One region of the Bacillus sp. T-10(2022) genome, then DNA from elsewhere that is predicted to be linked to it. Evidence: riboswitches for the same ligand, from Rfam matches in the RefSeq annotation. Region 1 holds a riboswitch; each other region holds the start of a gene.
The links. Region 1 has a riboswitch for cobalamin ahead of OSJ91_RS12255 ((2Fe-2S) ferredoxin domain-containing protein). Riboswitches for the same ligand answer to the same signal wherever they lie in the genome.
Positions count from the first base shown of each region.

Region 1 (10,569 bases):
TCTTGTTTGGTTTGCTTATTCCTTTGTCTCATCACGCCAATGAAGTATCCAATGAAACCGGCTCCGATTGCAGCTTGAAGCGCAAATAATAAGCTTTCGGTTTCTGCACCTGGCGGCTCCCAAATACTGTTGAACCATGGCTTGTATTCCGGATGGATCTTAGTGATGGCTTCCTCAGCTTCGCCGTCGGCACCGCCAAATTCCGTTCCTTGTTGGGTGATTAACGGTATGGTTGCAAGAATGACAACCAGGAAAAGCAGCAGTAGACTTTTTTTCATATTAACGGGCCTCCTTGGATAAAACTCGCAGCAATTTCAATTCACCTAGATTGTATTTTTTCAAGAAATTCATCACGACGACTGTCAATAACCCCTCACTGATTGCCAAGGGAATTTGGGTCAGGGCAAAAATCCCTGCAAATTTACTGAAAGAGGCCATGAATCCTCCTACCTCGGATGGAAACGCAAGAGCAAGTTGAACGGAAGTAACCACATAGGTTCCTAAATCTCCAAAAGCAGCTGCCAAGAAAACGGCAAGTGAAAAAGACCACCCCAATTTAGTTGCACCCTTGAAGACAAAGTAAGCAATGAACGGTCCGCAAACGGCCATGGAAAATGCATTGGCTCCTAATGTCGTCAATCCTCCGTGAGCCAGTAATACAGCTTGAAATAACAGAACGATGGAGCCAACGACACTCATGGCCAATGGTCCGAATAATATGGAACCCAAACCAACTCCGGTAGGGTGCGAAGAACTTCCGGTAACGGAAGGGATTTTTAAGGCCGATAAAATAAATACAAATGCGCCCGATAGGCCAAGTATCATTTTTGTTTCTGGGTTTTCCCTTACTTTGGACCTAATGGACCGGTAACCCAAGATTAAAAATGGAAGCGTCAAGGCCCACCAGAATATAGCCCATTCTATGGGTAAAAAGCCCTCCATGATATGCATGGCCAATGCCCGTTTTGGAACAAAAAGCAGTAAAATGACAAAATAAATAATTTTCCAATTGGTTCTTTTCATTCTTTCTCCTTTCAACACTTTTAATTTTTCTGATCAATCTTGAGAAGAAAAGCGGCGCCCAAAATAAAAAGCACTTCTCTCAAAGGAAAGAAGTGCGTAATGAACAGGAATTGTGCAGCATGAACCAACCATGGGCCATTCTGCCTGATCCGCACGCCCATCCTCGTAGGCTGAAACAGTTTCACGCTTCATGGCAGGTCTCCTGGCTTTGGTTCATCATCCCATTACATCCTTCCCATCTCATTTGACAGTGGATTAAAGTAATGGAACTTCCCTTTACAGTGGCGGGACCGCTCCGGATTTTCACCGGCTTCCCTTTTAAGCTGAATTCCGAGAAATTCAACACCATGAAACTTATGTAATTATTTTGAAAATTCTCGTATAGTTTACCATAAAGAAATTATTCCAGCTACACTATCTTTTTTTTTTCGGGACGAAGTTTGTTGCGAGGAAAGGATTGTAACTGGTTTTACACTATTAAACTTTTCTAAACAGTCGGAATAAACTATTGAATTTTGATAAAGTTGTTATATGATAGATTAAGTTAGTTAGAAATGTATAATAAAACCAAATATTTCATTTTAAAAGTGCCCTTGTGTGAATAAGCAAGGGATAATAGGGAAATCGGTGAAAATCCGATGCAGCCCCCGCTACTGTAAACGCTGATGAAATTGTCGATAGCCACTGGCCTGATGCCGGGAAGGGACAAAGTAAAATGAAGCGTAAGCCAGGAAACCTGCTTTTAAAATTGCATGATACTTTTCGGAGGGAAAGGTAGAAGGACTATGACGATTTTGGGAGGATTTGGCATGCTTGCCTTAGGCTCCTCATTCATATAGTTTTTTTAAAACCTTGACTCTAATGTTAAGGTTTTTTATTTTGCCTTTTCCCTGAACTCAGGAGGAAGAAGATGACTACTTGGAATTTGACGGGTACAAATACGCATCTGTTGATTTGTAATGGGAGCAGCTGCATGAAAAAGGGCGGGGAAGAAGTAACCCAAGCGATTCGCGATGAAATTGCTTTAAAAGGACTGGATCTGAAAATCCATACAACCAGGACACGCTGTAACGGAAGATGTAAGGATGCCTGCGTTGTGATTGCCTATCCCCAAGGAAACTGGTATCGAGTGGAAACGCCTGATTTCGGTCGGCAGATCGTCAGTAATATCGATGAGGGTGAGTTTGTTCCACAGATGATCTATAAATTCAATGATGGCGAAATGACCCCTAATCCAGATTTTCCTGCTCATACGGGTATTTCAAAGAACAAAGCGTAAAAGGAGATGTCTTAATGAGTACAAACGGTAAATTATTCGTCGTGGGCTTTGGGCCCGGGAATTTTGAACACATTACCAAACGTGCCGTCGAAGCCCTTCAAGAAAGTGACTACATCATTGGTTATAAAACTTATGTTGAACTCATTCAGGGACTGCTTACAAATCAAACGATCATTAGTACGGGGATGACTGAAGAGGTATCACGTGCACAGGAAGCAGTGAAACAAGCGGAGCTGGGAAAGAAAGTGGCGGTGATTTCCAGTGGGGATGCCGGAGTTTACGGGATGGCAGGGTTGGTTTATGAAGTATTGATTGAAAAAGGCTGGAAAGAAGAAACTGGAGTGGGCATTGAAGTCATTCCTGGCATTTCTGCAATCAACTCATGTGCGTCTTTACTTGGGGCACCAGTCATGCACGATTCGTGTACGATCAGCCTCAGTGATCATTTAACTCCTTGGGAACTGATCGCTAAAAGGGTTGAAGCAGCTGCAATGGCAGACTTTGTCATTGCACTTTATAATCCGCGAAGCGGCAGGCGGACCCGGCAAATTGTTGAAACTCAGAAAATTCTCCTTCGCTACCGCTCGCCGGATACACCTGTCGGGTTGGTGAAAAGTGCTTATCGCGATAGGCAGGATGTTGTTATAACCAATTTGCAGGATATGTTGAATCACGATATTGGAATGTTGACCACCGTCATTATCGGTAATTCATCCACCTTTTTATATGATGACAAAATCATCACACCAAGAGGCTATCAGAGAAAATATACTTTGAATTCGGAAAAGCAAACATTGAAGCCGCATCAGCGACTGCAAAAAGAAGCGGAACCGTGGGCATTAGATCAAGAAGCCTTAACCGAGTCCGCTGGAGGAGTTGGATTACTTACAAAAGCACCAGAAAAGAAGCCAGCTTCCTTTGAAATGGCAATGGAGGCCCTGTCAAGAGTCAAGGGTCAAACCGTTAAGCAATCCATTCAGCCGATTGTTCAGCAAAAAATGGAGTCGGTATTCGAACTTGCGGTTAGTCCAGGTGTGGCGAATAAACAATTCACTCCCAAACAAATGATGACACTTGCGGAAGTTGTCGGGGAAAAGGGAACGATGGAATACACGCCAAATCATAAAATCGTCTTAAAGATTCCGACAACGGAGCCGGAAGTCATTACGGGGAAATTGCAATCAGCAAACTTTCTTTTGTCGCCGATTGGAGATGTACTGACATTAAAAGCCTGTGATTTCTGTGATGGTGAAAAAGCGGAATCCATTCCTTATGCGGATGAAATACACCGGGTGCTTGGCGGAATGAAAATGCCCAAGGAACTGAACATCGGTTTTAATGGGTGTGGGATGGCTTGTTATAGTGCTGTGATGGATGATATCGGGATTGTCTTCCGAAAAGGGAAGTTCGACTTATTTCTTGGAGCTAAACCAGTTGGAAGAACAGCCCATCCGGGTCAGCCGGTTGCGGAAGGCATTGAACCGGAACAGCTTGTTGAACTGATCACCGACATTGTCGGGGAGTATAAGCAAAATGCCCATCCAAATGAGCGGCTTTTTAAATACTTCAAACGTTCGAAAAAGATACAGAATTTTTCTTATCAAGACATCGCTCCCAAAATAAACATAGAGCCTGCGCCTTGTGAAGACTAATCAAGAGGGGGAAAGAAAATGAAAGCAGTTTTGTTCGTAGGACACGGAAGCCGGTTGGCTTCGGGAAATGAAGAAGTCCGTCATTTTATTGAAAATATGATTCCGGCAATGAACGAGCGTTTCCTAGTGGAAACGTGCTTCTTGGAATTTGCGGCACCGAATATATCCAAAGGAATTGATAATTGTGTAAAACGAGGGGCTACTGAAGTTATCGTCATACCGATCATTTTGTTGCATGCAGGACATTCGAAATTACATATCCCAGCTGAAATAGAGGATGGGAAAACTAAGTATCCAGAAGTGAAATTCACATATGGCCAAACGATCGGGGTCCACCATGATGTATTGACGATCCTGACAGACCGTCTTGAGGAAGCGGGATTCGATACGGCCTCTGAACATTCTGAGACAGCGATATTGCTAATAGGCCGAGGTGGCAGTGATGCTGATGCAAATAGTGATATCTATAAAATTTCACGATTATTATGGGAAAAATTAAACGTTAAATGGGTCGAAACAGCCTTCATGGGTGTAACGGACCCGCACGTTGATGAAGGTATTGAACGATGCATCCGATTAGGGGCAAAAAAAATAGTGATGCTGCCATATTTCCTCTTCACTGGGGTGTTGATGGAAAGAATGGAGGATATGCTGAAAGGCTATCAAGAGCAATATCATGATCGAGAATTCATTTTGGCAAAGTATTTTGGATATCATCCAACATTACAGAACATTCTGCAAGAACGAGTAATTGAAGCCAGTGAAGGCAGGTCAAGCGGGGCGCGTGATTTGGAAAACTATCGTAAACATGTCGAGGAACATGGACATGCTCACCATCATCACCATCACGACCACGATCACGATCACGACCACGATCACGACCATCATCACGATCACGATCACGACCATCATCACGACCACGATCACGACCATGATCATCACCACGATCATGATGGGCAAGTGGTGGGGACATCAAAATGATTTTGTTCTTGGCGGGTACAAGTGATGCAAGGGAATTAGCGATTGAGATGCAGCAGGTGGGGTTCAAGGTTTTGGCAACTGTTGTAACCGAATCGGCGGCTAAGAGTTTGCAAGATTCTGGGATATCCACCCGGATTGGCCGATTATCTGCAGAAGATATGACATCTTTAATCTCTGCAAAAGGTTTTCAGGCTGTAGTCGATGCAAGTCACCCATTTGCCGAAGAAGCATCGAAAAACGCCCTTAACGGAGCAAAGGCAGCAAATGTTCCTTATATTCGTTATGAGCGTGAAAGTCAACGGTTTCAGAATGATAAATTGATAGTTGTCCGTGATTATGAGGAAGCTGCCAAGCTTGCCGCTGCAAAAAGGGGAGTCATCATGCTCACGACCGGAAGTAAAACACTATCCGTGTTCGCAAAAGAATTGGTAGGGCTCGAGAATACCAGAGTCATAGCGAGAATGCTGCCACGCATGGACAATATGGAAAAATGTGCACAGCTGGGCATCGAACAAAAAAATATCGTTGCGATTCAAGGGCCGTTTTCCAAAGAATTAAATAAAGCTCTATATGAACAATATGGGGTCACATTGATGATAACGAAAGAAAGCGGCAAGGTCGGTGCGGTTGATGAGAAATTGGAAGCCGCGTTGGAATGTGGAATTGAGACGATCATGATATCTCGACCGGATGTTGACTATCAGAATGTTCATTCCAGTTTTGAACATGTCATTGCCGAGTTGAATAATCAGTTAAATGAAAAATAGGAGGAATGCAAGATGGATTTTAAAACGGATTTTAAACCACTAACGGTAGACCCTGACAAAATATATGATTATAGTTTTTCAATCATTGCTGAAGAAATGGGCAATCATGATTTTTCTGAAGATGAATGGAAGATCGTCCGCCGGGTCATTCATGCTTCAGCGGATTTTGAATTGGGAAGAAGTGTAATAATCCATCCAAATGCCATTCAAGCTGGCGTGGAAGCCATTCGCAAAGGCAGACATGTCATTGCGGATGTTCAAATGATCGAGAGCGGTACAGGCAAAAAACGATTTCAAAAACATGGCGGGGACGTTCATTGCTATATTTCGGATCCGGATGTGATGGTCGAGGCAAAACGTTTGAATACGACAAGGGCGATCATTTCGATGCAAAAAGCAGTAAAGGAAAATGAAGGGGGCATTTATGCGATTGGCAATGCACCTACCGCTTTACTAGAGCTCATTCGTCTTATTAAAGAAGGGATTGCAAAACCGGACTTAATCATTGGAATGCCTGTTGGATTTGTTTCTGCAGCAGAATCGAAAGAGGAACTGGCTAAGATCACAGAAGTGCCATTCATTACGAATATTGGCCGAAAAGGTGGAAGTACTGTCACTGTTGCAGCATTGAACGCGATTTCCCTTTTAGCTGATAGTTAAAAAACATGGAAAAGAAAGTGAAAAAAGACCCCTCACAAATGCGTCATGGATATACGACGGGAGCATGTTCAACAGCTGTGACCAAAGCGGCATTGACCGCTTTGATCACGGGGGATGCACTAGAGGAGGCAACCATTTCCTTGCCAATCGGCCGAGATGCTACTTTCACTATTGAGAAATATGAAATATCGGAAAATGCGGTTAGTGCAGAAACGATTAAAGATGCCGGAGATGATCCCGATGCCACACATTTGGCCCATATTATCTCTACTGTCAGCTGGTCGGATGCACCTGGGATTATCTTGGATGGAGGGACCGGAGTTGGTCGTGTAACCAAACCCGGTCTTCCCGTTCCAGTTGGAGAGGCCGCGATTAATCCTGTACCGCGCAAAATGATTTTAACCACTGTGCAACAAACATTGGAAGAATTTAAGATCAATAGAGGAGTGAAGGTCGTCATCTCCGTGCCCGCAGGAGAAGAAATAGCGAAAAAAACATTAAATGGCCGCTTGGGGATTGTAGGAGGCATTTCCATTTTGGGAACAAGGGGCACTGTCGTCCCTTTTTCCAGTTCCGCCTATATGGCAAGTATCGTTCAGGCCATCAGTGTCGCCAAAGCGAGTGGGTGTGAACATCTTGTTTTAACGACTGGCGGGCGCAGTGAAAAGTATGCCATGGGTCTTCTCCAGGATTTACCTGAGGAAGCCTTTATAGAAATGGGTGACTTTGTAGGCTTCTCACTTAAGCAATGTAAGAGGCAGGGGATTAAAAAGGTATCACTGGTCGGCATGATGGGGAAATTCTCCAAAGTGGCCCAAGGTGTGATGATGGTGCATTCAAAAAGTGCCCCCGTCGACTTCGGCTTTCTATCGGAAATAGCCCAAAGCGTCGGAGCTGATGATGATCTTGTTCTTGAAATCAAGAATGCAAACACAGCGTCACAAGTCGGGGATATGATGTCAGCCATTAATAATTTTGACTTTTTTAATAAACTATGTGAATCCTGCTGTCACTCTGCCATTAACCAAGTGAAGGGCGGCATTGAAATGGAAACGGCGATTTATTCGTTGAAAGGACAATTACTGGGAAGGGCTGTTGGAATTGAGTCAATCGATTAAATTAATCGGGATAGGGGATAACGGTCAGGAAAGCTTGCTGCCCCAATATGCCCAATGGATAGAAGAAAGTGAAGTGCTGGTCGGAGGTGAGCGGGTCTTATCGTTTTTCCCGAACTATTCTGGCAAAAAGATTGTCATAAAGGGCGGTTTGAAAAAGGTGGTGGAACAACTGCAGGATGAAACTCGTCCAACAGTGGTTTTAGCTTCCGGTGACCCAATGTTTTATGGAATGGGAGGCTATCTTTCCAGCAAAATCAACATGGAGGTTTACCCATATTTCAGTTCAATTCAGCTTGCTTTTGCAAAAATGGGGGAAAGCTGGCAAGATGCCTTCCTCGTTAGCATTCATGGCCGCAGTATGAAAGGGCTGGCACAAAGGATTGATGGGAAAGCGAAAGTTGCCTTGCTTACTGATAGTGAAAATAGCCCCAATCAACTGGCAAAATATCTCCTTTCATTCGGAATGACGGAATACCGGGCATTTGTGGCTGAAAATCTTCAAGGGGAAACCGAAGAATCTGGCTGGTATGAACTTGATGAAATGATGGAGCGGGAATTCTCCCCGTTGAATGTCGTCATTTTGAAAAGAAAATCAGAAGGTCCAAGCTGGTCCTTGGGGATAGAAGATGAAGAATTTTCGCAGCGAAAGCCGGACAAAGGCCTCATAACCAAAAAGGAAATTCGGGTATTAAGCCTGCATGCGTTGAAACTCAGAAAAAACAGCATAGTTTGGGATGTTGGGACGTGTACGGGCTCAATGGCAATTGAAGCTGCCAAGCTTGCATCCGAAGGTCAAATTTTCGCGATTGAAAAAAATGAGCCTGATTTAGAAAACTGTTATCAAAACCAACGTAAATTCCGTACCGATATAACGGCGATTCATGGTAAAGCCCCGGAGGGATTGGAAAATTTCCCTGATCCTGATGCGATCTTCATTGGCGGGACTGGCGGCGAAATGGGAGAGCTGATCAACACTTGCTGCAAACGGCTTAAAGAAGGCGGCAGGATCGTTCTTAATGCTGCGACGATTGAGAATCTTTACCGGGCTAATGAGGCATTTGCGGAAGCTGGTTTTCACACTTCCATCATGCATGCGCAAATCTCCAGAAGTAAGCCAATATTGGGAATGAACAGATTTGTACCTCTTAATCCGGTTTATATCATTACTGCACAACGAAAGGAAGACATGAATGAGTAATCTTGGTACATTATATGGCCTTGGCGTGGGCCCTGGCGATCCAGAGCTAATTACAGTAAAGGCATTTCGCGTGATTCAGGAATCTCCGGTCATTGCGTATCCCAAAAAAAGAAAAGGGAGTAAAAGCTACGCCCATCGCATTGTTGAAGTTTACATTCGTCCTGAAGAAAAGGATATGCTGGGCCTTGTTTTTCCGATGACGAAAGATCAAGCCATTTTGGATCGGGAATGGAACGGAACGGTGGAAAAGGTTTGGCAAAAATTAAATGAAGGTAAAGATGTTGCTTTCGTTACGGAAGGCGATCCGCTTTTATATAGTACGTTCATACATATGATGAAATTGATGCAGGAGTTGCATCCCGAAGTCGAAATCAAGACAGTCCCGGGCATTTCTTCCTTTAATGGATCAGCGTCAAGGCTGGGCATCGCCTTGGCTGATGGTGATGATCATGTTGCAATAGTTCCTGCAAGGGATGATTATGAAGCGATGAAGAAGGCCATCGAAGATCATGATGCCGTGGTGTTCATCAAAGTGGCAAAGGTCATCGATTTAATGATTACCGTTTTAAAAGATTTGGACTTGCTTGAAAAGGCCTCGGTCGTAACCAAAGTCACTTCCGATGAGGAAGTGATTTGGAAAGTGAGTGAATTGGAAGGACTTGAACTAGAATACTTAACATTGATGGTGGTGAGAAAATGAAGATATATATTGTAGGTGCCGGCCCGGGTGACCCGGATTTGATTACTGTAAAAGGATTGAACATTCTCCAAACGGCTGATGTGATTTTATATACGGATTCATTAGTGAATGAAGAATTGATTGCTAAGGCAAAACCAGATGCCGAGGTGCTGAAAACGGCTGGAATGCATTTGGAAGAAATTGTTGGCATCATGGTTGATCGTGTTAAGGAAGGAAAGATGGTTGCCAGAATCCATACAGGGGATCCTGCCATGTACGGTGCAATCATGGAACAAATTGTCCTATTGAAGAAAGAGGGTATCGGTTATGAGGTGATTCCTGGCGTAAGTTCGGTGTTCGCCTCAGCAGCGGCAATAGGAGCAGAGCTGACCATCCCTGATTTAACCCAGACACTTATATTAACGAGGGCTGAAGGACGTACGCCTGTTCCGGAATTTGAGAAGTTACGTGATTTGGCAAGTCATCACTGTACGATTGCCCTTTTCTTGAGTGCGACCTTGACCAAAAAAATCGTTAAAGAACTTCAGGAAGCCGGTTGGAAGGATGATACACCGGTTGCAGTCATTCAACGGGCAACATGGCCGGACCAAAAAATCGTCCGCACCACGTTAGTGAACTTAGATGATGATATGCGTCAAAATGGCATCCGCAAGCATGCGATGATTTTGGCTGGATGGGCTTTGGACCCTGACATCCATGATAAAGATGAATACCGTTCCAAACTATATGATGCGAGTTTTACCCACGGTTTCAGAAAAGGTGTTAAACCATGATCATTGAATTGAAAGAAGCGGAACTTGCTCCCATTAAACGGTCCCACACTTATGCGATCGTAGCGATTACAAAGCATGGTGTCGAGCTGGCACGAAAATTACATACCGTTTTTTCGAATTCCGATCTTTATTACATGAGCAAGTTTGAAAAAGGGGACGAAGAGCATAAACAGATCCAGCTTTTTTCGGGCAGTGTCCGTATGCTATTGCCAGCTTTATTCAAGGAATATAAGGGAATCATATTAATTATTTCACTCGGGGCAGTCGTGAGGATGATTGCACCAATTTTGAAGGATAAGAAAACGGATCCAGGTGTCGTTGTCATTGATGACAAAGGAGAAAATGTTATCAGTGTACTTTCAGGGCATCTGGGAGGGGCAAATGAACTGACTAAGGAAGTTGCTGCAGCCCTTGATGC
Region 1 is NZ_CP113518.1:2,513,475-2,524,043, forward strand. It holds gene OSJ91_RS12240 (energy-coupling factor ABC transporter substrate-binding protein) at 1-278, opposite strand, end outside; gene OSJ91_RS12245 (energy-coupling factor ABC transporter permease) at 280-1,023, opposite strand; gene OSJ91_RS12250 (hypothetical protein) at 1,057-1,215, opposite strand; cobalamin riboswitch at 1,199-1,388, opposite strand; cobalamin riboswitch at 1,592-1,781, shown strand; gene OSJ91_RS12255 ((2Fe-2S) ferredoxin domain-containing protein) at 1,934-2,302, shown strand; gene cobJ (precorrin-3B C(17)-methyltransferase) at 2,317-3,954, shown strand; gene OSJ91_RS12265 (sirohydrochlorin chelatase) at 3,973-4,935, shown strand; gene cobK (precorrin-6A reductase) at 4,932-5,702, shown strand; gene OSJ91_RS12275 (precorrin-8X methylmutase) at 5,715-6,362, shown strand; gene OSJ91_RS12280 (cobalt-precorrin-5B (C(1))-methyltransferase) at 6,368-7,480, shown strand; gene cbiE (precorrin-6y C5,15-methyltransferase (decarboxylating) subunit CbiE) at 7,464-8,678, shown strand; gene cobI (precorrin-2 C(20)-methyltransferase) at 8,671-9,378, shown strand; gene cobM (precorrin-4 C(11)-methyltransferase) at 9,375-10,151, shown strand; gene OSJ91_RS12300 (cobalt-precorrin 5A hydrolase) at 10,148-10,569, shown strand, end outside.

Region 2 (10,569 bases), 1.9 Mb from region 1:
CTGCATCGGTTATTTCCTCCGGCGATAATAACCCGATTTCATCATAATAATGCAGTGTCCGCACACTAATGCCAACCAAATCGGCTAGCTCCTTCACTTTCATTGCCACTGCTTCTTACCTCCTTTCGATATCATTTACATTAAGGTATTACGCAACGTCAGAGTCAAATGGAAAAATGAAAATTTTCCGCCCAATTTTAAAAGACGATCCTTCCTAATGAAGAATCGCATATTAGTAGAATTCACTTTTTTTAAAAGCTTCGGATTAAAGCAATTTTTACGCTTTTTCTCATGAAGTTTCGCACTTTTACTCGTGAGTTTGACGCTTTACTCGTGAATTAAACAATTATCTTATTCGTTTGCTCTTTCATGAAAGCTAGCTTCAATCTTGGCTATCCTTCTACCTCCAATGATCGGGAATACTTAATGAGAACGGTAATTTTGTCTTCGTGTCGCCTTTAGCCGAGTTAATCTGTGCTTGTGTGATAAAGAAGCTTCCGGTGAGATCGGCACCGCTTAAATCAGCGTCCCTAAAGTCTGCACCGATAAGGTCCGTCACTCTCATGTCGGCTTCTCTGAGGTCAGATGCAATAAGCAAAGCCCCTCTTAAGTTCGCTCCCCTAAGATCAGCACCTCTCAACTTTGCACCAATCAGGTCACTACCCCTACCTATTTTGTTCTGCTTTTTTTTATTTTTCTTGAATGAAACCTTTGCACGAACCAGTTCACTTGTGCGCAGAAGTAAATCATTAACGATCTCTCTATGAGCTGGTACATTCAGGTCCATGATAGACTTTGGAATTTGCTTAGTGAGATATTCCGTGTCTTCAAAAGCCGCCTGCAATTCTCGGTAAAGAGGTTGCGCATCTTCTAAATTCAGTGCTTCATTTAAGTAGCAAAGCATTTCATGAAGTTGTTGCATAATAGGAAAAACTTCGAACATTTCCTTTGCTGACTCTGGGTTGTTCCTCCAATCGTTTCCATTATAGGTGAGTTGAGATACCTTTTGACCGGCACCGAAACATTCATATACCGTGCAGCCTTTATACCCTTTTGCTCTGAGTTTTTCATGGATGCCGCAACGATAATCGGATTGCAGGTTTGAACATGGTGTACCTCCATCTTTATCAAATGCAAAATCAGCAGATTTTGCATAAGGCAAAGCTACACAGCACAAACCAAAACAATTCTCACAGTCTGCACGTAATTGATTAAGGATACTATCGTTATTCGTTAATTGATTAAACAATACTTACACTTCCTTCTATAAAACCTTCATACTGGTAGATTTTTTTGTTATCATTTAAGAGTTTAGTTCTTCCCATTCTTCAAGTGATAGTTTTTCGGTCATATGCTTATATGCATCAGGGACTTTTATCGAACACATAAGTTCCAGACTATTGCCATCGGGATCATTGAAATAGACGGAAGCGTTTCCTTGGTTCGGACGCACAAAAGGTTCAATCGTTGTCCTTTTTCCAAAAGGGACGACTTCAATTTTTAGGGATTTTAGCCAATTTAATGAATTTTTCATATTATCATAAGTTACCCGAAAGGCGATATGCCTTAGTGAAGGGTGGTATGGAGTTTGATATTCTTTCCCTTCCCATAAGCCGACCCAGCTTTTGTTTTCCTCTATCCAAAAGAAGGCAGTATCTTCATCCCTCCAAGCTAGTTTTAAGCCTATTTTCTTATAAAAATCCATTGAGATGGCCAGGTTCTTGACTGGTAAATGGGCTTCATATAAACCTTCTATCATATTACATTCTCCTTTCTCCTGAAATCTTCATTCTTACGAACTATGATCTGCCATACAAATAATTCAAGAAACCGATCCTATTATCCTTCTAATTGGATATAGTAAAACCCGAACAAGGACACGTTTCATTCGTGTCGATTATTCGGGTCATTTGTTCAGCATCCGCCTGGTCGGGTTCAAAACTTCTCGGGATAGAGTCCTTCGGCTACTGTCCGTAAGGCTAGTGGTGCACGAATCCCTTCCGCGCCCGCTGAAAGAGGAAGCACAATGATCGCTTTATTTCGAATGGCCGGTACATCCGCCAGTTCACTTTTATTTAATAAGAATGCTTCTTTTTGCTTTATGGGGATATCTCCGTAATCAATGATGGCAATGACATCCGGATTCCGATCGACGACTTCTTCCCAACTGACCTCAGGCCATCCCCCTTCCGTATGGCCAAAAATGTTCTGGCCGCCAGCCATGGAAATGATCCCTGTCATGTAATTATTTTTCGCTGCCGTTCTCGGGACTTCTTCACCGCTGTCATATACGAAAACATTTTTGGGCTTGCCTGCACTTTCGATTTTTGCTGTAGTTTCTTTTATATCCTGTTGCATCTCTCCGATGACTTCCGCTGCTTTTTTTTCTACATGAAAGATGCGGCCAATATTCTCAATATCTTTATACACATCTTCCATAGTCGGTGTTGACGTATTGGAAGACTCTTGGATATATGTATTGATTCCGGCTTCTTTCAGCTCTTGGACGGTTCCTAATGTTTGTTCCGTAAAGGCGCTTTTCCAGCCAGCATATGCAAAATCCGGCTCTGCTTCAAAGAAAACTTCTTTTGAAGGGTATTCCTTGGAAAGCACAGGCACCGTTTCATAGGCATCTTTATACTTTGGCAAAATTTCGTCATCCAAATAAGCCGTACCTGCCATTGAATCCTGCAACCCCAATGCAAGCATGATTTCCGTCGCATGCTGATTTAGCGAAACCGCACGTTTTGGGGCCTCTGCATAGGTGAATTCATGATCCAGATTCTTGATGACCACCGTTTCTTTTCCACTTTTTTCACTCTGTTTACCTCCGTCCTTTGAAGCTTCCTCGGAGTTATTGCAAGCGCCCAATATCATCATTGCCAAAAAAAAACTGATGCTTAACAAAATCTTTCGGTAACCAGTCATATATTTTCCCCTCATATCTATTGTTTTTTTTATATATGTGCTAAAAAGGTGATATGCGTCTTTTGCGTGATGGGGTGTATGCCGATTTCCGTTTCCACCCCGAACACCTTCCTTATCATTTTTGTCGTCAATACAGCTTCTGGTGTTCCGGATGTGATCACTTTGCCATTTTGGATGACATATATATGATCACAATACATGGCTGCCAAATTTATATCATGCAGGGCCGTCAAGACGGTAACGTCCAGCTTTTTAACAAGGTCCAGCAATTGGAGCTGATGCCGGATGTCTAAATGATTCGTTGGTTCATCCAGGATGATGATGTTCGCTTCCTGGGCTAGGGCGCGTGCTATGAGGACACGTTGTTTCTCACCACCCGACAAGCTCATGAAACTCCTGTCTTCAAATCCACTCATTTCGACGCGAGCTAATGCATGATTGACGATTCGTCTATCTTTCTCCGTATCTCCCTGAAATAACCGCTTATGAGGATGCCTTCCCATCCAAACCATCTCTTGTACACTAAAGTCAAAGGTCAGGGATGTTTCCTGACTGACAACCGCCATTTCCCGGGCTGTTTGTTTCTGTGAAAGCCGGTAAAGGTCACGGCCGTCGAGGTGAACAGATCCCGTATGCGGCTCCAAAATCCGGGAAGCATTTTTTAATAGTGTGGATTTCCCGCTCCCATTCGGGCCGATCAGCCCAACGAACTGCCCAGTTTTTATATGAAGGGTTATTTCCTCAATGATAGGAGTGTCCAGAATTGAATAGGATACTTCTTCAATAGCTAATCTCACTTGCCCCCACCTCCAAATGAATATGAACTTCGCCGCAAAAGCCAAATGAAGAATGGCCCTCCGCAAAGTGCGGTGACAACGCCAATCGGAAGTTCTTGAGGTGCCAGGACCAGCCGGGCACATACATCTGACCAAATGACGAGGATCATGCCAATCAATATGCTGCATGAAAGAACACGTTTATGGTCTGTCCCGGCCAATAGCCGGGCTAAATGTGGTACTACCAGACCGATGAACCCAATCGAACCGCTTACAGCCACAACTGTCCCCGTAACAAGGGACGTAATGATGATCAGAACTTTACGGAAGGCTTCCATATTGACTCCGAGCGTCGCGGCGACTTCTTCGCCCATCAATAAGATATTAAGGGAGCGGGATTGTACGATAAGGAACAATGAAACCACAAGCACCACAACCGCTGGAATCGGTATGTATTCCCATTTTGCACCCGCTAAGCTGCCCATCATCCAAAACATCGCTTCACGGATGCCGGAATCTTTTGGTGCAAGAGTGACAATGAAATTAGTGACGGCAGACATGATCATCGATATGGCTACACCCGCCAATAACAGCCTTGTCGTTTGAATTCTCCCTCCCACTTGAGCCAATAAATAAACGGAAAGCATCGCAGCCATGGCCCCCAGGAATGAACCGAATGATAACGCATATTGTCCGAATATAGGCAGCGCCCCAAAAAGAATGACAAGGGTTGCCGCAACAGAAGAACCAGATGAAATGCCCAGGATATACGGATCTGCAAGTGAATTGCGCACCAAGGCCTGGATGACGACACCCACTACGGATAATCCCGCACCTACCACCGCACCGAGCAATACACGGGGCAGACGGATATCCCAAATGATCCGCTCTTGTGCGATACTCCAATTCACCTCCAGAGAATCACCGATAAAAGGAAGATGCCCTAAGGCGATCTTCCAAACCGTTATTGCTGACATCTTAACTGGCCCAAGGGTAACAGCGAATGTAATCGATAATAAAAGAATGCACAGCAAGAAAAATATCAGGAAACGAAACCTGCGCTTGGCATTTCTCTCAAAATGGTCAAGCATATCCTCATTCTCTTTCAATGAGCTTCTAACCAATGACTCTTCCAATGATGATATCCTCCTTCAAAAAAACACACAAAAAAACCCCAATCCTTTTAACAAAGAATGGAGTTACGAGTATAGGCCAAAAAATACGGAAGGACCTAAGTCCGCCTTTTCTTACTCTCGAACACCTCTCCTCTCAGCGAAGGAAAAATTGGTGATGCTCACTGGGTAGGTCTCCTGGCTTCCAAATCAACATTTCCTTTCGTCTTCCCTGACTGAGTCAAGTGACATCCTGAAAGAAAACTCCTTGGTTACAGTGGCGCGACCACTCGGGATTTGCACCCGATTCCCTGTTACCCTTTGTTCACACAAAGGCACCCAGCGGCAAATATATGAACTTCGCAAAATTTTCCAAACATTAAATACAACGTTAGTATAGTATACTCCCCATCTTTTCACAATTAAAAAAATGGGAATGCGGTCTATTAATAGAGGAATATGGATTTATAGATACTTTCTATAATGGTAGAAAGTTAGCTTTTGAACAGTATCCGCACTAATTTCCTCATTAATCGAAATCCGTTCAAAACCGTTTTTCACTAAAACCTTTTGGGAACCGATATTGTCGCTTGTCGTTTTGGCATGTATTTGAGTCACATTTAATTCCGGCGCCAGATTGACCAAAAGCTTTAAAGCTTCGTTCGCAATCCCTTTTTGCGTAAACGCTTCACCGATTCTATAACCGACATGAGCCGTCCCCTTAATAGGGTCGATATCCACAAGATTAATCCTGCCGACGATTATGCCTGAACCATCCTTAATCAAATAAAAAGAGGAGATAGCATCTTCTTGCTCTTTTAATAATTCCTTATGCCTGATTCCAAACGTTCCAAAGCTATAATAATCATCTCCCCGGCTTGGGACTGTTTGCTCGAAAAACCTTCTATTATTGCATTCAAATGCAAATAACGCTTGTGCATCCCGTTCATTAAGCCTTTCAATGTATATATCCATCATTCTTTCATCCTTTCAAAAAAACGCTAAGCATATGCGGCCTGATATATCATTCAAGAAAACCAAGGGCTTATCCTCCCTGATAAATATATATTGAAAACCGTTTATATGGATAACACTGTCGCATACTGACAAAATTTGATACCCTCTATACCATATCATTCCAAATTTTAATGGAACCATCGTATCTACTAATTTCTATAAAAACCCCAAAAAAGTTGAGAATAAATATTTTTATATACGTTGTATAAAGTGTAAAAGCTTTTACAAAAAACAAGGGGAATCATGTCATGAAGTCTACGAATAAAAATTTTATCGAGCGGTTGCAACGCCAAGAAGAAGACGCATTGGAATTTATAGTGGATACCTATTTGCCACTAATCAAGGGGGTAACATATAAGGTTCTCTCTCCTCTTAGGAACGACGGTGTCATGGAAGAATGCATCAATGATATTTTTCTTTCAATCTGGAACAATTCAATAAAGTTCCATGGGGATACAACTGATTTCAGAAAATGGATTTGTGCGATCGCTAAGTTTAAAGCGATTGATTATTACCGAAAAGCCATGAAGAAAATGGAGCTTACATCAGGTTACACAGAAGTAGATCCAGAAAAATCTGCAGAAGACGAACTGATTATACTGGAAGACAGAAAAGAACTGCTTCAGTTAATTGACCTTTTAGAACCTGTAGATCGGGATATTTTTATCATGAAGTACTTTCTTGGTTTAAAAAATGAGGATATCTCGATAAAACTCGGGTTGACCAAAGCATCAATAGATAATCGAATTTATAGGGGAAAAAAGAAGCTAAGTCAAAAAGCTACGAATCTTAAGTTAGGAGGCAGTGTCGTATGAAGGATATTTATGAATTATTAAATGATATAGACATAGACGAAACTGAATTTAAGGAAATAGAAGTCAGCGAACTAGAAAAAGCTAAAGTCAAAAGAACCCTAAAAAAATCAATAAGCAAGAAGAAAAAAATGAAACGCTGGCAAAAGAATGTTCTGGCTGCTTCTATTATATTCGGGTTATCCACCGCAACGATTGGACTCTCGTTTACCGCTTCTGCTAAAAGCATTCCTTTGATAGGAGATATTTTCAGCTATTTTAGTAATGAAAACTCAGGTCTCTCCGATGATATCAAGAATAATGGAAAGGGTCTTTATAGTGATTATAAGGCCTACTCTAACGAAATTGGCCTTACTGAAGAAAGCAATGGCCTTACTTTCACGATAAATGACGCCATTTATGACGGAAAAACGGTAACCATCACTTATACTATAGAAAGCGAAGAAGATTTGGGTGACGGATCATTCTTTATTCCCAGCCCGAATATAAAAGAAATGAAAGCCCAAGGAGGATCGGATGGAATTTCAAAAGTAGCTGATAAAAAATATGTAGGCTTATTAACGGTTAGTAACTTAGAAGATCTTAAAGTAGATAAGGTAAATATAGACTGGGATATAAACAGCATTAGTATTACCGACACGGATAAAGAGATAAAAGGAAATTGGGACTTTGCCTTCTCTCTAAAGGCAACTGAAAGCAACGAGAAGGTCATCAATAAAAGTGTGAATCAACACGGTGTAAAAGTATCCGTCGAAAAACTATCGATCTCGCCAATGTCCTTTGTGGTTGATTATCATCAAGAAGTGTCCGACTCAGTCAAAAACAAATGGGATGAAGCCTATGTGGAGTTGTCCATTAGAGATGACTTAGGAAATGTGTATGCTGGTCAAGGTAACGGAGGAAGCGGTATCGATTCTTATAATTTGAACTTCAGCAAAACATTTCAAAAAATCAATCCAAACGCTACGAAACTGATTGCGACACCACATGTAACATTACGTAATTTCACTTCAGAGAACCACGGAGAAGCAACCATAACGGAAGATGGTGAAGAAAAGGTGTCATCCTTCCCAACCAAACCAAGTAGTGCTCCAAAAGAGTTGGTATTGGATGATATCGTGATTGATTTGAAGAAATAACAATTTTACCTACAAGAGGTATACTGAACCCTAGATCCCAGAGTGGAGAAAGGTTCATGTATATCTCTGTTTTGTGACTTCTTATTCAGTCCATGAATATGGATACATACATGAATTACTTGAAAAGTCAAAAATAAATTATTTTCTTCTGGTAAAAAATCAACGGATGATGTATCATAGTCTTCAGATATTCATTATTCTCATTTGGTTAATCGGAATTAGGAGGAATATATATGATTGGTTATGTGTTTTTAAATCTTGCCATAATGCTCGTTCTTTTAGGCGTTTTATTTTACATGAATAAGAAGCATATTTCCTTTACAAAAAGGGTCTTTACTGGACTTGGTTTAGGGATTGTATTCGGACTTCTTTTGCAGTATTTCTATGAACCTCAGTCAGAAGCGATCGTTAAATCGGTCGATTGGTTTAACATTGTAGGTTCCGGCTATGTCAAGTTCCTGCAAATGATCGTCATGCCGCTTGTCTTCATTTCAATCTTATCCGCATTCACAAGATTGAAACTGACTAGCAATATTGGAAAGATCAGTGTCCTGATCATCGGAATCCTGCTTGGAACGACTGCGATTGCAGCAGCTGTCGGGATCACCTCGGCAACTGTATTCAATTTGGAAGCCGTACAAATTGAGCAAGGGGAAGCGGAGTTAAGCCGCGGGGATCAAATATCGGAAACATACGGTACGATTCAGGATAAAACGATGCCGCAGCAAATCCTTGAGTTGATTCCGTCCAATCCGTTCCTTGATTTAACGGGTGCACGTCCGACATCAACCATTTCCGTTGTAATTTTTGCTGCATTTCTTGGGATTGCCTATTTAGGGGTCAAAAGGAAACAGCCTGAACATGCTGAATTTTTTGCTAAAATAGTAGATACATTGCACAGCATTATCATGCGCGTAGTAACATTGATCCTGCGTTTAACACCTTATGGGATCTTGGCGATCATGACGAAGACTGTAGCTACAAGTGATTTGGATGCCATCCTGAAATTGGGGAAATTCGTAGGTGCCTCTTATGTCGCCCTGATTGTCATGTTCCTCATCCATTTGCTATTGCTGATGCTTGCCGGATTGAATCCAATCGTATATTTGAGAAAAGCTTTCCCGGTATTATCGTTTGCCTTCACTTCAAGAACAAGTGCAGGAGCTCTGCCATTGAACATCCAAACACAGAAACAACTAGGCGTGTCCGAAGGAATTGCCAACTTTGCCGGATCCTTCGGCTTGTCGATCGGTCAAAACGGATGTGCCGGAATCTATCCGGCCATGTTAGCGGTCATGATCGCTCCAACGGTTGGGATCAACCCGCTTGATCCTTCCTTTATCGCCATGTTGATTGCCATCGTGGCCATTAGCTCTTTCGGGGTTGCAGGTGTAGGCGGAGGAGCAACATTCGCTGCCATCCTCGTATTATCTGCAATGAACTTGCCAATCGCCTTGGCCGGACTGTTGATTTCCGTCGAGCCATTGATCGATATGGGAAGAACGGCTGTGAATGTCAGCGGAAGCATGACTTCCGGTATTCTGACTAGTAAAATAACGGGCGACCTTGATAAAGAACAGTTCAGCGAAGAATCATCTTTGAAAATTGAAGCTGAAATGTAAAAGAAAAAAGCATCGGACTTCCTGTCATGGGAGGTTCGATGCTTTTTTACATGGGCTGTACATTCAATTCAGCCAAAATCCTTGGTGCAAAAAGTAATAAGGGAATGATGATTGAAACCCAGTTAAGATAAAATTCATTTTAAATAAGTACATGCCAGATATTTTCTTGTTTCTTATATCTTCCCTTTATTTCTCCAACGCCATCAATGGTTAGCGAATCATTGGTTTCAGAGGGTTCATTCTCTATTATCAGATGTAATTTATTTATGTTTTGAATTCCATGATCAACATGGGCAATAACCGGTTGCTGAATAATAAAATCTTCATTGTTCATTCTTACTATTATAAAGCTCTTATGTAACAGTCTATCTTCTAATGGGATCATATTCATTGGGTCAAAGGATTTAGCAGTTATTTCCCCTTCAATATATAAATGAATGCCTGCTTGTTTATTAAACTCTTCAAATGCTTTCATTCTCTTTTCCATAGCAAAATTAATGACTTCCTCTGTTTCAGGACTTATTTTCACATCAGCTATTGAATGCTCCATATAGTCACCGGACTGCTGTTTTAATAGGTCATATAATGTATCTTCTCTATCAAAAAAACTTTCCATCCAGCCTGGTGAAAGCTCCCCCAGTAACAAACACATAAATAAACCGGAACTATAACAACTTCTTCTAATACTGGAAGTAGATTCATATTTGTTTGTTAGCTGTTGTGCATACTTTTTTAAAACTGAATCGTAATCAAGCGGGCTTTTTTCCGAGTAAGCCTTCAATTCGACATACCACGCAGGTCCCTCAATGGTTTCAATCAATTTTTCATATGTTAGGTACTCTTCAATTTTGGCTGCTCTTTTTTCCCTTAGGGCAATGAAAGCATTAAGGTATTGTTTCTTCTTAATTATGTTATTTTCCAACAACGCATGATAAAGATTTATTCTTTCCTGATTTCGCAATTCCACATTTTCTTTTGACAACGGGTATGTGATTCCCATCATTTCATCAGAAAACCGTTTTTCATCCTTTATATACTGATAGCCGTGAAATAATTCATGAACCAGTATTGAATACAAATCTTCATATTCCTCATAGTAATCCATATTAACAATTGCAGTGGGATATTCTTCATACATAATGATTGTGTCACCAGTAAACTGT
Region 2 is NZ_CP113518.1:4,395,989-4,406,557, forward strand. It holds gene OSJ91_RS21500 (MerR family transcriptional regulator) at 1-109, opposite strand, end outside; gene OSJ91_RS21505 (pentapeptide repeat-containing protein) at 401-1,249, opposite strand; gene OSJ91_RS21510 (VOC family protein) at 1,304-1,759, opposite strand; gene OSJ91_RS21515 (ABC transporter substrate-binding protein) at 1,936-2,928, opposite strand; gene OSJ91_RS21520 (heme ABC transporter ATP-binding protein) at 2,958-3,725, opposite strand; gene OSJ91_RS21525 (FecCD family ABC transporter permease) at 3,722-4,795, opposite strand; cobalamin riboswitch at 4,988-5,174, opposite strand; gene OSJ91_RS21530 (GNAT family N-acetyltransferase) at 5,282-5,791, opposite strand; gene OSJ91_RS21535 (sigma-70 family RNA polymerase sigma factor) at 6,082-6,648, shown strand; gene OSJ91_RS21540 (DUF4179 domain-containing protein) at 6,645-7,784, shown strand; gene OSJ91_RS21545 (L-cystine transporter) at 8,018-9,406, shown strand; gene OSJ91_RS21550 (hypothetical protein) at 9,546-10,569, opposite strand, start outside.
Region 2: another riboswitch for cobalamin. It lies ahead of OSJ91_RS21525 (FecCD family ABC transporter permease); the one in region 1 lies ahead of OSJ91_RS12255 ((2Fe-2S) ferredoxin domain-containing protein).

Region 3 (10,569 bases), 2.3 Mb from region 1:
GACGAGAACAAGGTCGGAGTGTCCATGGTAACAGCCTGCAAACTTGATGATCTTATCGCGTCCTGTGTAAGCGCGGGCAACGCGGATGGTGGACATGACGGACTCGGTTCCTGAATTGGTGAAGCGGACTTTATCCATGGATGGTATGGCTTCTTTCAACATTTTGGCAAATTTGACTTCATGTTTGGTCGGTGTGCCGTATAAAACGCCCGTTTCTGCTGCTTTAACGATCGCCTCCGTAATATGTGGATGCGCATGACCTGTGATGATCGGGCCATATGCAGCTAAGTAATCGATATATTTATTGCCATCAACATCCCAGAAATAAGCACCTTTGGCATGATCCATCGCAACAGGTGAACCGCCGCCTACAGCTTTGTAAGAACGGGATGGGCTGTTAACCCCGCCAACGATATGTTCCAATGCCTCTTTATGTAAAAGCTCCGAATTACTAAAATCCAATCTTAAAACCTCCTAAATATATAAACATATTTCCCCTTAATCATAGCACTTTTCCGTCCGTAAATCTGGGGTCGAAGGCCGGGAAATGTGATTCATTCACTGGTGGAAGCGCTGAATCCCTATAAGCATCAGGGTTCCGGGCCTTCATTTTGTTTGCGAAATAGAGTCGGATTTCATAACTCCTGTTATGAAAGTAAGAATGGCCAAGATGGTGTCAGGGTTTTCGATGTCGAAGGATTGGCGGTTCATTTCGCCCTTTGCTTGGTAATAGATTAGCTGCCCGGTTCCTTTCTCTTCATTAATGCGAAGGTGGAAACTGATGGGTGTGCTTTCGATCGACCCGCTGGAATCCCTTTTGATGACCTGGCATAATAATTCACCGTACTCATCTTCATAAAGGAAGTCATATCGAAGGTCGAAAACGACCTTTTCAATTTGGGATAGTAATAATTTTTTGATATTCATAGCATACTCGTCTCCTTTATATATGTATCTGGTACAACGGCCATTTCCTCCCTGAAAATGGTATATGGCATCCAAGCATTTTTATTGTCTAAAAAGGTTGGTTTGGATAAACTAATTCATTAGGACAAGAGATTACGGAGGATGTAACAGGATGAGTGATGCAATTCAAGTGAAACAGCTTCGGAAGGAATTTAAGTCGGCATCAAGCCGTTCAGGGCTAAAGGGTGCCTTCCGGGATTTACTTACCAGAAATTATAAGGTCGTCCCTGCCGTCAATGATATCAATTTTACTGTAAAAAAGGGTGAGATGGTAGCTTATATCGGGGAAAATGGTGCAGGGAAATCGACCACGATCAAAATGCTGACAGGTATTTTGGAACCGACAGCAGGTGAAATCACGGTCAATGGCATGAATCCGCATAAAGAAAGGGAAAAGTTCACTCAGACAATCGGAGTCGTATTCGGTCAGCGCTCACAGCTTTGGTGGGATATTGCAGTTCAAGAATCGTTTAGGCTGTTAAAAAAGGTCTATAAGGTAACGGATGAACAATATGACGATCATATGGAACATGTCATCAAGACGCTTGATATCGGCCCTTTGCTGGACAAACCAGTGCGTAAACTCTCGCTTGGTCAGCGAATGCGCTGCGAGCTTGCGGCAGCCTTGATCCACAATCCGCCTTTGCTGTTCCTGGATGAGCCGACAATTGGACTTGATGTGCTCGTGAAAATGAAGATTCGTGAGTTCCTGAAAGAAATCAATGAGAAATATAATACGACAATCCTTTTGACTACACATGATTTAGGAGATATTGAAGCATTATGTGAGCGTGTAATCATGCTTGATGAAGGACAAATCATCTATGATGGGGAATTGCAGAGTTTGAAAGATAACTGGGCTGAGGAAAAACAGATCCATTTTCAATTCATCGAGCCGATCGCATTGAAGGAATTACAATCATTAGCGCTCCCATTTACCGCTAACTGGGTTTATGATGAGAAAAATCAAACTTACATTGCCTTGTTGAAAGAAGAAAGTGATCATATTTCACAGCTTGTTTCAGCTGTCGTATCTCATTTTAAAATAAAAGACATCAAAATCCATGAAACGTCCATTGAAGAGATCGTTCGCAATATTTACGAAGAAGGCACTGTCTGACTCTCTTATCATTAAGAAACAACGTGTCTATCAAGAAGGGGGAGGGCCATGGGGAAGTATCTTGCCATGATCCGCATGCGTTTTTTAATGATGCTTGCGTATCGAACGGATTATTATACCGGCATTTTAATTTATAGCATTAATATCGGTGCTTATTATTTCTTATGGAATGCGATATATGGAGAAAAAAGCTCCATCGAAGGACTTTCAAGCATGCAGATGACAACCTATGTCGCGGTTGCATGGATGGCGCGCGCTTTTTATTTCAATAATATTGACCGCGAAATCGCCACTGAGATTAAAGACGGCAAGGTTGCCATTGAAATGATAAGGCCTTATAACTATTTAGGCATGAAAACGATGCAAGGGCTTGGGGAAGGGATATTCCGTTTCTTCTTCTTCTCGATTCCGGGGATGCTGCTGGTAGCTTTCATTTTTCCTATCGAATTGCCGCACGAGCCGGCTACGTGGGGGATGTTCGGCATTTCCTTGCTGTTCAGCTTCATCATCAATACACAAATCAACTTATTGACGGGAATCACCACCTTTTTCTTATATAATAATGCCGGATTAATCCGCGCTAAAAGGGTTATCATTGATTTATTTTCCGGTCTGCTGCTGCCCATCAGTTTCTATCCTATATGGGCGCAGGAAGTGATGAAATATTTACCCTTTCAAGGGATCAGCTATGTACCAAGCATGATTTTTACGAATGGGTACAGTTCAGGCGAAATTGGCATGGCGCTTTTACAGCAGTTAATTTGGTGCATCATTCTCATAATACCGATTCAGCTTTTATGGATAGTCGCAAAAAAACAGCTGATTATTCAAGGAGGTTGACGGGATGTTTTATGTATCGATGTTTTTTCAATATGTGAGTCAATATATGAAAACAAGACTGCAATATCGAGCCGATTTCTTCATGGAAATCCTATCTGACCTGCTGAATCAGGTCGTGAATCTAGTATTTATCTTAGTCGTTTTTGGACATACGCAATTTTTAAGCGGATGGAGCCGTGAAGAAATCATATTCATTTATGGATTTTTCCTTATCCCATTCGCCCTTTTTTCAGCCTTTTTCAACATCTGGGATTTTAATGACCGTTATATCGTCAAAGGTGAAATGGACCGGATATTAACAAGACCGATACATAGCCTGTTTCAAGTCATTTTAGAAAGAATCGAGCTTGAAGCGTTATTTGGTGTTGTGACCGGTTTGATCATTATAGTCTATTCGGGGATTTCATTGGATCTGCAGCTTGCGTGGTATGACCCGATTCTTTTCATCATTTTTGCAATAGGCGGGGCCCTTGCTTATGCAGCCATATTCGTTTCGATAGCAAGCATTGGTTTCTGGTCGGATGCGAAAACCTCCATCATGCCAATGATGTATAATATCGGGAACTATGGGCGCTATCCTGTTGATATTTATAATAAGGTCATTCGTTTTGTCCTAACATGGGTGCTGCCATTCGCGTTTGTTGGTGTTTATCCGGCATCTTATTTCCTTAGAAAGGAAGAGTGGTATGCATATGCATTTGCCACACCTGTAATTGGGGTAGCCTTTTTCGTGATATCCGTATTCATATGGAATCAGGGAGTGAAGAGGTACCGCGGGGCAGGGAACTGAAAGAAACCCCTTCAACAGCATTCATGTTGAAGGGGTTTTTGTTTAGTTGCGTTTATTCTTTCTTTCAATATATCTTGCTTGTGCTTGAACATATTGCTGCTTTTCCTCTTCGGTTTCCGGAATGACCTGTGGTACGTTTGTCGGCTTACCGTCTTCATCAATGGCCAGCATCGTTAAAAAAGCACGGGCCGTAAGCTGTTTCTCGCCTGTTAATAGGTTCTCGCGCTCCACTTTCACGAATACCTCCATTGATGTGCGATGGGCACAGGTAACATAAGCTTCAAGGTTGATCGCATCCCCCGTCTTGATGGGGGCCAAAAAATCAAAAGAGTCGCTTGAAGCAGTCACAACGGGTTTTCGACAATGGCGCATAGCTGAAATGCAGGCTATTTTATCAACATAGGCCATTACTTTACCGCCAAAGATGGTATTGTGATGATTTGTATCCGGTGGAAAAACAAGGTCGGTTAAAAAAGTCCGGGACTGCTGTATTGGATGGGCAACGTTCTTTTCAATCATTTGCCTGTTGTTTTTGCTAAAAGGTTTTCACGGACGATTTTTGCTGCTTCGACCATGTTTTTCAAGGAAGCGACGGTTTCCGGGATACCCCTTGTTTTCAGTCCGCAGTCGGGATTGATCCAAAACTGGTCTTTATCCAATACCTTGATCCCACGTTCAATCATATCTACCATTTCTTCCACTGCCGGCACACGCGGGCTATGAATATCATACACACCCAGACCAATGCCTTTTTCATACGTTTTTTCCTCGAATGCGGAAGCAAGCTCCCCATGGCTACGGGATGTTTCGATGGAAATTACATCGGCATCCAGGGAGGAGATGACATCCATGAAACTGTTGAAGTCGCAATAGCACATATGCGTATGAATTTGGGTTGTATCCTCCACGCTTGATGTGGATATCAAGAACGAATTCACAGCCCAGTTCAAATACTCGTCGCGATCGCTTCTTTTCAATGGCAGACCTTCTCTAAGTGCAGGTTCATCAACCTGAATCATTTTGATTCCAGCGGATTCCAATGCAATGACTTCTTTTTCCAAAGCGAGCGCCAGCTGATAGCAAACATTCTCCCTGGAAATATCATCACGGACAAATGACCAGTTCAAAATCGTAACAGGACCTGTAAGCATTCCCTTTACCGTCTTCTTCGTCAGTGATTGTGCATATACACTTTCCCTGACTGTCATCGGTTCGATGAAATGGATGTCGCCGTAGATGACTGGTGGTTTCACACAGCGGGATCCATAGGATTGTACCCAACCCTTTTCTAAAAAGACGAATCCGCCTAACTTATGGCCGAAGTATTCAACCATATCCGTCCGTTCGAATTCCCCGTGAACAAGGACATCCAAACCGATTTCTTCTTGGATTTCAATCCATCTGCCAATTTCTTCGTTAACGAATATTTCATATTGCGAAGCGGTCCATTCTCCTCTTTTGAATTTCCCGCGTGCTTGTTTAACTTCAAATGTTTGCGGAAAGCTGCCGATCGTAGTCGAAGGGAGAAAAGGCAATTTGAAAAATTCCTGTTGTTTTTGGTAACGTTCCTTAAATGGAAGCTGACGGGCGGCGGTCCTGGTTTTAACCTTTTCGACATTGGCTTGTACAGTTCCGTGATTCCGGGCATTTGAACTTGCTAAAGTTTGAAGCGTGAATTTATTGGCATCGACTTTTTCGGCAATTGCTTCAAAGCCTTGATTATTCCCTTTGACCAAGAGTGTGATTTCCTCAAGTTTCTCATCAGCGAAAGCGAGTGCCTCTTTCGCTTCTTTTGAAAGGGCGGTTTCATTACGAACTGTCACCGGGACATGAAGCAGGGAACAAGAGGGCTGAAGCCAGATTTGGTCTTCGGCTACAATTGTCTTAAGAGTCTCGATCAATTGGATTTTTTTCGATAAATCAGAAAGCCAAATGTTTTTTCCGTCAATCACACCTGCAGCAAGCACTTTGTCCTTCGGGAAGCCGAATGCTTCCAGGTTGCTTAGATTCCTTCCTTTGTCATGTACAAAATCAAGACCGATTCCTTGGACTTGTAATTCGATGACTTCTTGGTAATGTTCCACGGCATCAAAGTATGTTTGTAGCATGATGTTCAGGTTTGGTGCTGCTTCATTCAGTTTTTCATAGAGGTAAGTAACAGTTTGCATATCTTCTTTGGAAATCGATGAAACAAGTGAAGGTTCGTCCATTTGAACCCACTTCACGCCTTCTTGCTCCAACTCCCGCAGGATTTGCGTGTATAGGGGAAGCAGGCTCAGGATGATGCCAGGGATATCTTGTTTTTTGAAGCCTTTGGAAAGGGAGATGAAAGTATAAGGACCGATCAATACGGGCTTCGTTTCAATCCCTAGGTTTTCCTTGGCTTCCCGATATGCTGCAAGTGGTTTGTTTTCTGTTAACGTCAGCTGTGGCACCTTTAATTCAGGGACAATATAGTGATAGTTCGTATTGAACCATTTCGTCATTTCGGAAGCTACTTCATCATTGTTTCCGCGAGCCATTGAATAATAAACGGAAAGGGGGACGCTTCCGCTTTCATAGGCTGAATAACGTTCAGGAACAAGACCGAACATGACGGACATATCGAGCATTTGATCATAGCAAGTGAAGTCGTTGACAGGGATGATATCAATGCCTCGCTTCTTCTGTTTTTGTAAGTTGCCTAAACGGATGGCTTTTAGCTGTGCCGTAAATTCTGCTTCATCGATTTTACCGGACCAGTAAGACTCCAATGTACGTTTCCATTCACGATTTTCCCCGATTCGAGGGTAACCCAAACTACTGCTTTTCAATATTCCCATCCTCCTATATTCATTTAATTGAGCAATAAAAAAAGCATTCCTAACCGTCAAAAGAGATGGTTAGAAATGCTTAAAATAAAGAGGCATGCAAAATGCCCCTTACAATTATAAGGTCCCTAACACCTCCCTATCTCCCGTAGGTTAAAACAGTGTTGTCGAAATAGGCAGGTCTCCTGACTTAGGGATTAACATTAGCGACGGGCCTTCCCGATCTGTTGATCAGTGGCATATTGGATGGCGCTAACACTCCCATTACAGTGGCGGGACCGTGCCGGAATTACACCGGACTTCCCTTTTAATCCTAATTTAAAATTAGGAACCTATTTCCACATATGAAATTTGACAAAACCTGCCTTGATAACTGTTTGCAGGCTAAAAATTTATAAAATAAAAACTATTATAAAAATTTAGACAATCTTAACATATCCGACCAAAAGGGTCAACATGAAAAAAAGATTCAGGAAAAGTATGCGGTTATTAGGTGTGTAGGTGATAAGGGTCTGTTCCTAAAAAAGAATATATTGTTTGGACAGGGAGTATGTATAGAGGAAGTGGCGTTTTGAAATGGGGCGTGGGGGATGACTTTCTACATCTTGATTGCAGGAATTATTTTTTGCATGGTGATGAGCATTCGTACGTTATTTCTTGTTGAGTCGGGAGGAAAGAAGTTTTCTCTGGAGGATATGCTGTGGCTAGGCAATTTATATGCGACGATATTAGTTGGATTTGCACTGATTTATTTATTATACGAACTTCAGAATCATTCGGTGATTCTTGATATGGGCAATCGATTGGATGGCACTTTCTATGAACAGTTGAAGACTTCTTTTTATTTTAGTGCGATGACGATGTTTTCTGTAGGGTATGGAGATATAGCCCCGATTGGCATGGGGAGGATGATAGCTACGATTCAGGCTTTCATCGGTTATACACTGCCGGCAGCGTTCGTGATCCGGACGGTGATTGATTTGGAGCACAAAGATAGGAAGGATAAATGAAAGTTGTGTTTCTTTCGATTATTGGGTACTCTTACCATAATGAAAGAAATGGAGGGTTCAATATGACAGTTAAAATTGGAGAAAAAGCACCTGATTTCAAGCTCCCTGCAAACAATGGTGAAATGGTGTCCCTATCGGATTTTAAGGGGAAATATATTGTTTTATATTTTTATCCAAAAGACATGACGCCAGGCTGCACGACGGAGGCCTGTGATTTCCGGGACCATAATGAGCAATTTGAGGAAATGAACGCTGTCATCATTGGAATCAGCCCAGACCCAGTTGCACGTCATGAAAAATTCATCGAAAAACATGGATTGCCTTTTCTGCTGCTGGCTGATGAAAATCATGAAGCGGCTGAATCATTTGATGTGTGGCAATTGAAAAAGAACTTCGGCAAGGAGTATATGGGCATTGAACGTTCAACTTTCCTGATTGATAAGTCTGGTAAGGTAGTCAAAGAATGGCGTAAAGTAAAAGTCAAAGGCCACGTCGAAGAAGCTCTTGAAACTCTTCGTGACCTCGAAAAATAAGGGACAGGCAGATGAAGGATGAGCGAATAACGAAGCTTGCAGCCAGGCTGATTCATCATTCGATACAATTACAGCCAAAAGAGAGAATCCTCATACGGGGCCATATCAACACGAAACCATTATTGAAAGAGCTGATTGATGAAATTTATAGAGTGGGTGCTTACCCATATGTAGAACTCGAAGACGATGAAATAAGCCGCCACCTGTTACAAGGGAATGTAAAGGAACAACTTGACACCTCTTCGCAATGGGCCTTGAAGAAATATAAGGATATCGATGCGGTCATCATCATCACCGGGGAGGAAAACGATGTGGAAATGACCGATGTTCCCATCGAGAGGCACCGTCTTCAAGGGGAGGCTATGAATTCCCCCACTCTTTTCTATGTAAACAACCGACGTTGGGTCTTGCTTAATTATCCCACCAACGCATCAGCGCAAAAAGCCGGCATGACCTTCGACAGGTACGAAGATTTTCTTTTGAATGTATGCAACATGGATTACGGGAAAATGGAGACGGCCTTGAAACCATTAAAACAATTGATGGAACGAACTGACAATGTCAGGATCGTCTCGCCAGGAACGGATTTGACCTTTTCCATCAAAGGTATGCCGGCCGTCATATGTGCCGGAAAAAAGAATTTACCGGATGGGGAAGTGTTTACGGCACCCATAAAAGATAGTCTCAATGGAAGGATATCCTTCAACACACCAACAACTTATGAAGGATTCACCTTTAGTGACATAGAATTAAACTTGGAAAAGGGAAAAATCATTAAAGCTACTTCCGATCGTGACTCTGAAATGAACCGAATTCTGAATATTGATGAAGGGTCCCGATTTATCGGGGAGTTTGCAATTGGAATCAATCCATACATATTGGAACCTATGGATGATATCCTGTTCGATGAGAAAATAAGCGGGAGTCTGCACTTGGCTCTTGGACTTGCCTATCAAGAAGCGGATAATGGAAACCGATCATCGATTCATTGGGATATGGTTTTGATTCAGCGGCCCGAATATGGGGGTGGTGACATCTTCTTTGACGACGTCCTGATCAGAAGGGATGGCGTTTTCATTTTGCCTGAATTAGATGCATTAAACCCAAATTCCTTAAAATAAAGCCTTTTTTAATAAGGCTAAGGCTTTTGTCCAACTCAAAAAGGGGACACCTGAATATGCTTTATTAAGGGAATACCTCCTCAGAGAAAGTTGCGCGGGACACATAGAGCCCGTGTTTTTTTTATGTTAATTAAAAGGGAGAGATAAACATGTTAATACTTTCAACTGTCATTCCGAATGAAGGCATCCAAAAGAAGATGACAGAAGCTTTTCCTGACTTGGGCTTCATTTATCAAAAAGGATGGACGGATGGGCCGCTTCGTGAAGCGGAAATCTTAATTACATATGGTGAAGACTTAACTGAAGAAATCATTGAAAAAGCTGCGAACTTGAAATGGATCATGGTCATGAGTGCAGGGATGGAATTAATGCCTTTTAAAGCCATAGAGGAACGGGGAATTCTGGTGACCAACGCAAGAGGCATTCATAAAATCCCGATGGCAGAGTATACGATAGGGATGCTTTTGCAATATGAAAAGAAATTGAAACTGCTTATGAAGAATGAAAAGGAAGAATTGTGGGATAGAAAGATTGAAGTAGGGGAATTGAATGGCAAGACGATGCTCGTTATTGGTGTGGGTGCAATTGGAGGGGAAGTGGCTCGTCTTGGGAAAGCCTTTGGGATGACGACGATAGGAGTGAACCGGAGCGGGAAACCAGTGGAATCCATCGATCACCTTTATGCCCTGGATAATTTATTGGAAGCCATACCGGGAGCCGATTATATCGTATCCGTCCTGCCAAGTACGGATGAAACGAAGGGCCTTCTGCAAAAAGAACACTTTGAAGCAATGAAAGAAACTGCAGTATTCGTGAATATTGGCCGCGGCGACCTGATTAATGATGAAATGTTGATCGAAGCGCTGGATGCCGGGGAATTATCTCATGCCATCTTGGATGTATTTGATCCGGAACCTTTAGGAAAAGGGCATCCGTTTTGGAGGATGGAGAATGTTACAGTCACTCCGCATCTTTCAAGTAAAAGCGGAGAATATTTACCAAGAACCTTTGCCATATTCGAAAAAAATATGCGTGAATACCTGAAAGCTGGAAAAGACTTCACCAACGTAATCGACTTATCCAGGGGATACTAAACTCAATGCAAAAATGGGAAAGATTCAATGTGTTTATGAATAAACTAAAAAAGAATGGTTAAGCCATTGAATTATTGACAAATTCAACGCATAAAAGGTACACTATTTATAAACATTATAATTTAAGAATGCATACTTAATGAGAAAAAGAGGTGGATGACGGTGTCTGAAGTTCAGTTAAAAGAAGCGTTGGATTCCTTAAAAGATACCGGTGTAAGAATAACTCCTCAACGCCATGCGATACTTGAGTATTTGATAAGCTCCATGTCCCACCCTACCGCTGAT
Region 3 is NZ_CP113518.1:4,835,377-4,845,945, reverse strand. It holds gene OSJ91_RS23935 (glutamate-1-semialdehyde 2,1-aminomutase) at 1-462, opposite strand, end outside; gene OSJ91_RS23930 (hypothetical protein) at 607-927, opposite strand; gene OSJ91_RS23925 (ABC transporter ATP-binding protein) at 1,079-2,086, shown strand; gene OSJ91_RS23920 (ABC transporter permease) at 2,135-2,926, shown strand; gene OSJ91_RS23915 (ABC transporter permease) at 2,931-3,716, shown strand; gene OSJ91_RS23910 (acyl-CoA thioesterase) at 3,759-4,235, opposite strand; gene metE (5-methyltetrahydropteroyltriglutamate--homocysteine S-methyltransferase) at 4,232-6,538, opposite strand; cobalamin riboswitch at 6,685-6,877, opposite strand; gene OSJ91_RS23900 (potassium channel family protein) at 7,117-7,536, shown strand; gene bcp (thioredoxin-dependent thiol peroxidase) at 7,599-8,069, shown strand; gene OSJ91_RS23890 (aminopeptidase) at 8,081-9,190, shown strand; gene OSJ91_RS23885 (D-2-hydroxyacid dehydrogenase) at 9,340-10,284, shown strand; gene perR (peroxide-responsive transcriptional repressor PerR) at 10,441-10,569, shown strand, end outside.
Region 3: another riboswitch for cobalamin. It lies ahead of metE (5-methyltetrahydropteroyltriglutamate--homocysteine S-methyltransferase); the one in region 1 lies ahead of OSJ91_RS12255 ((2Fe-2S) ferredoxin domain-containing protein).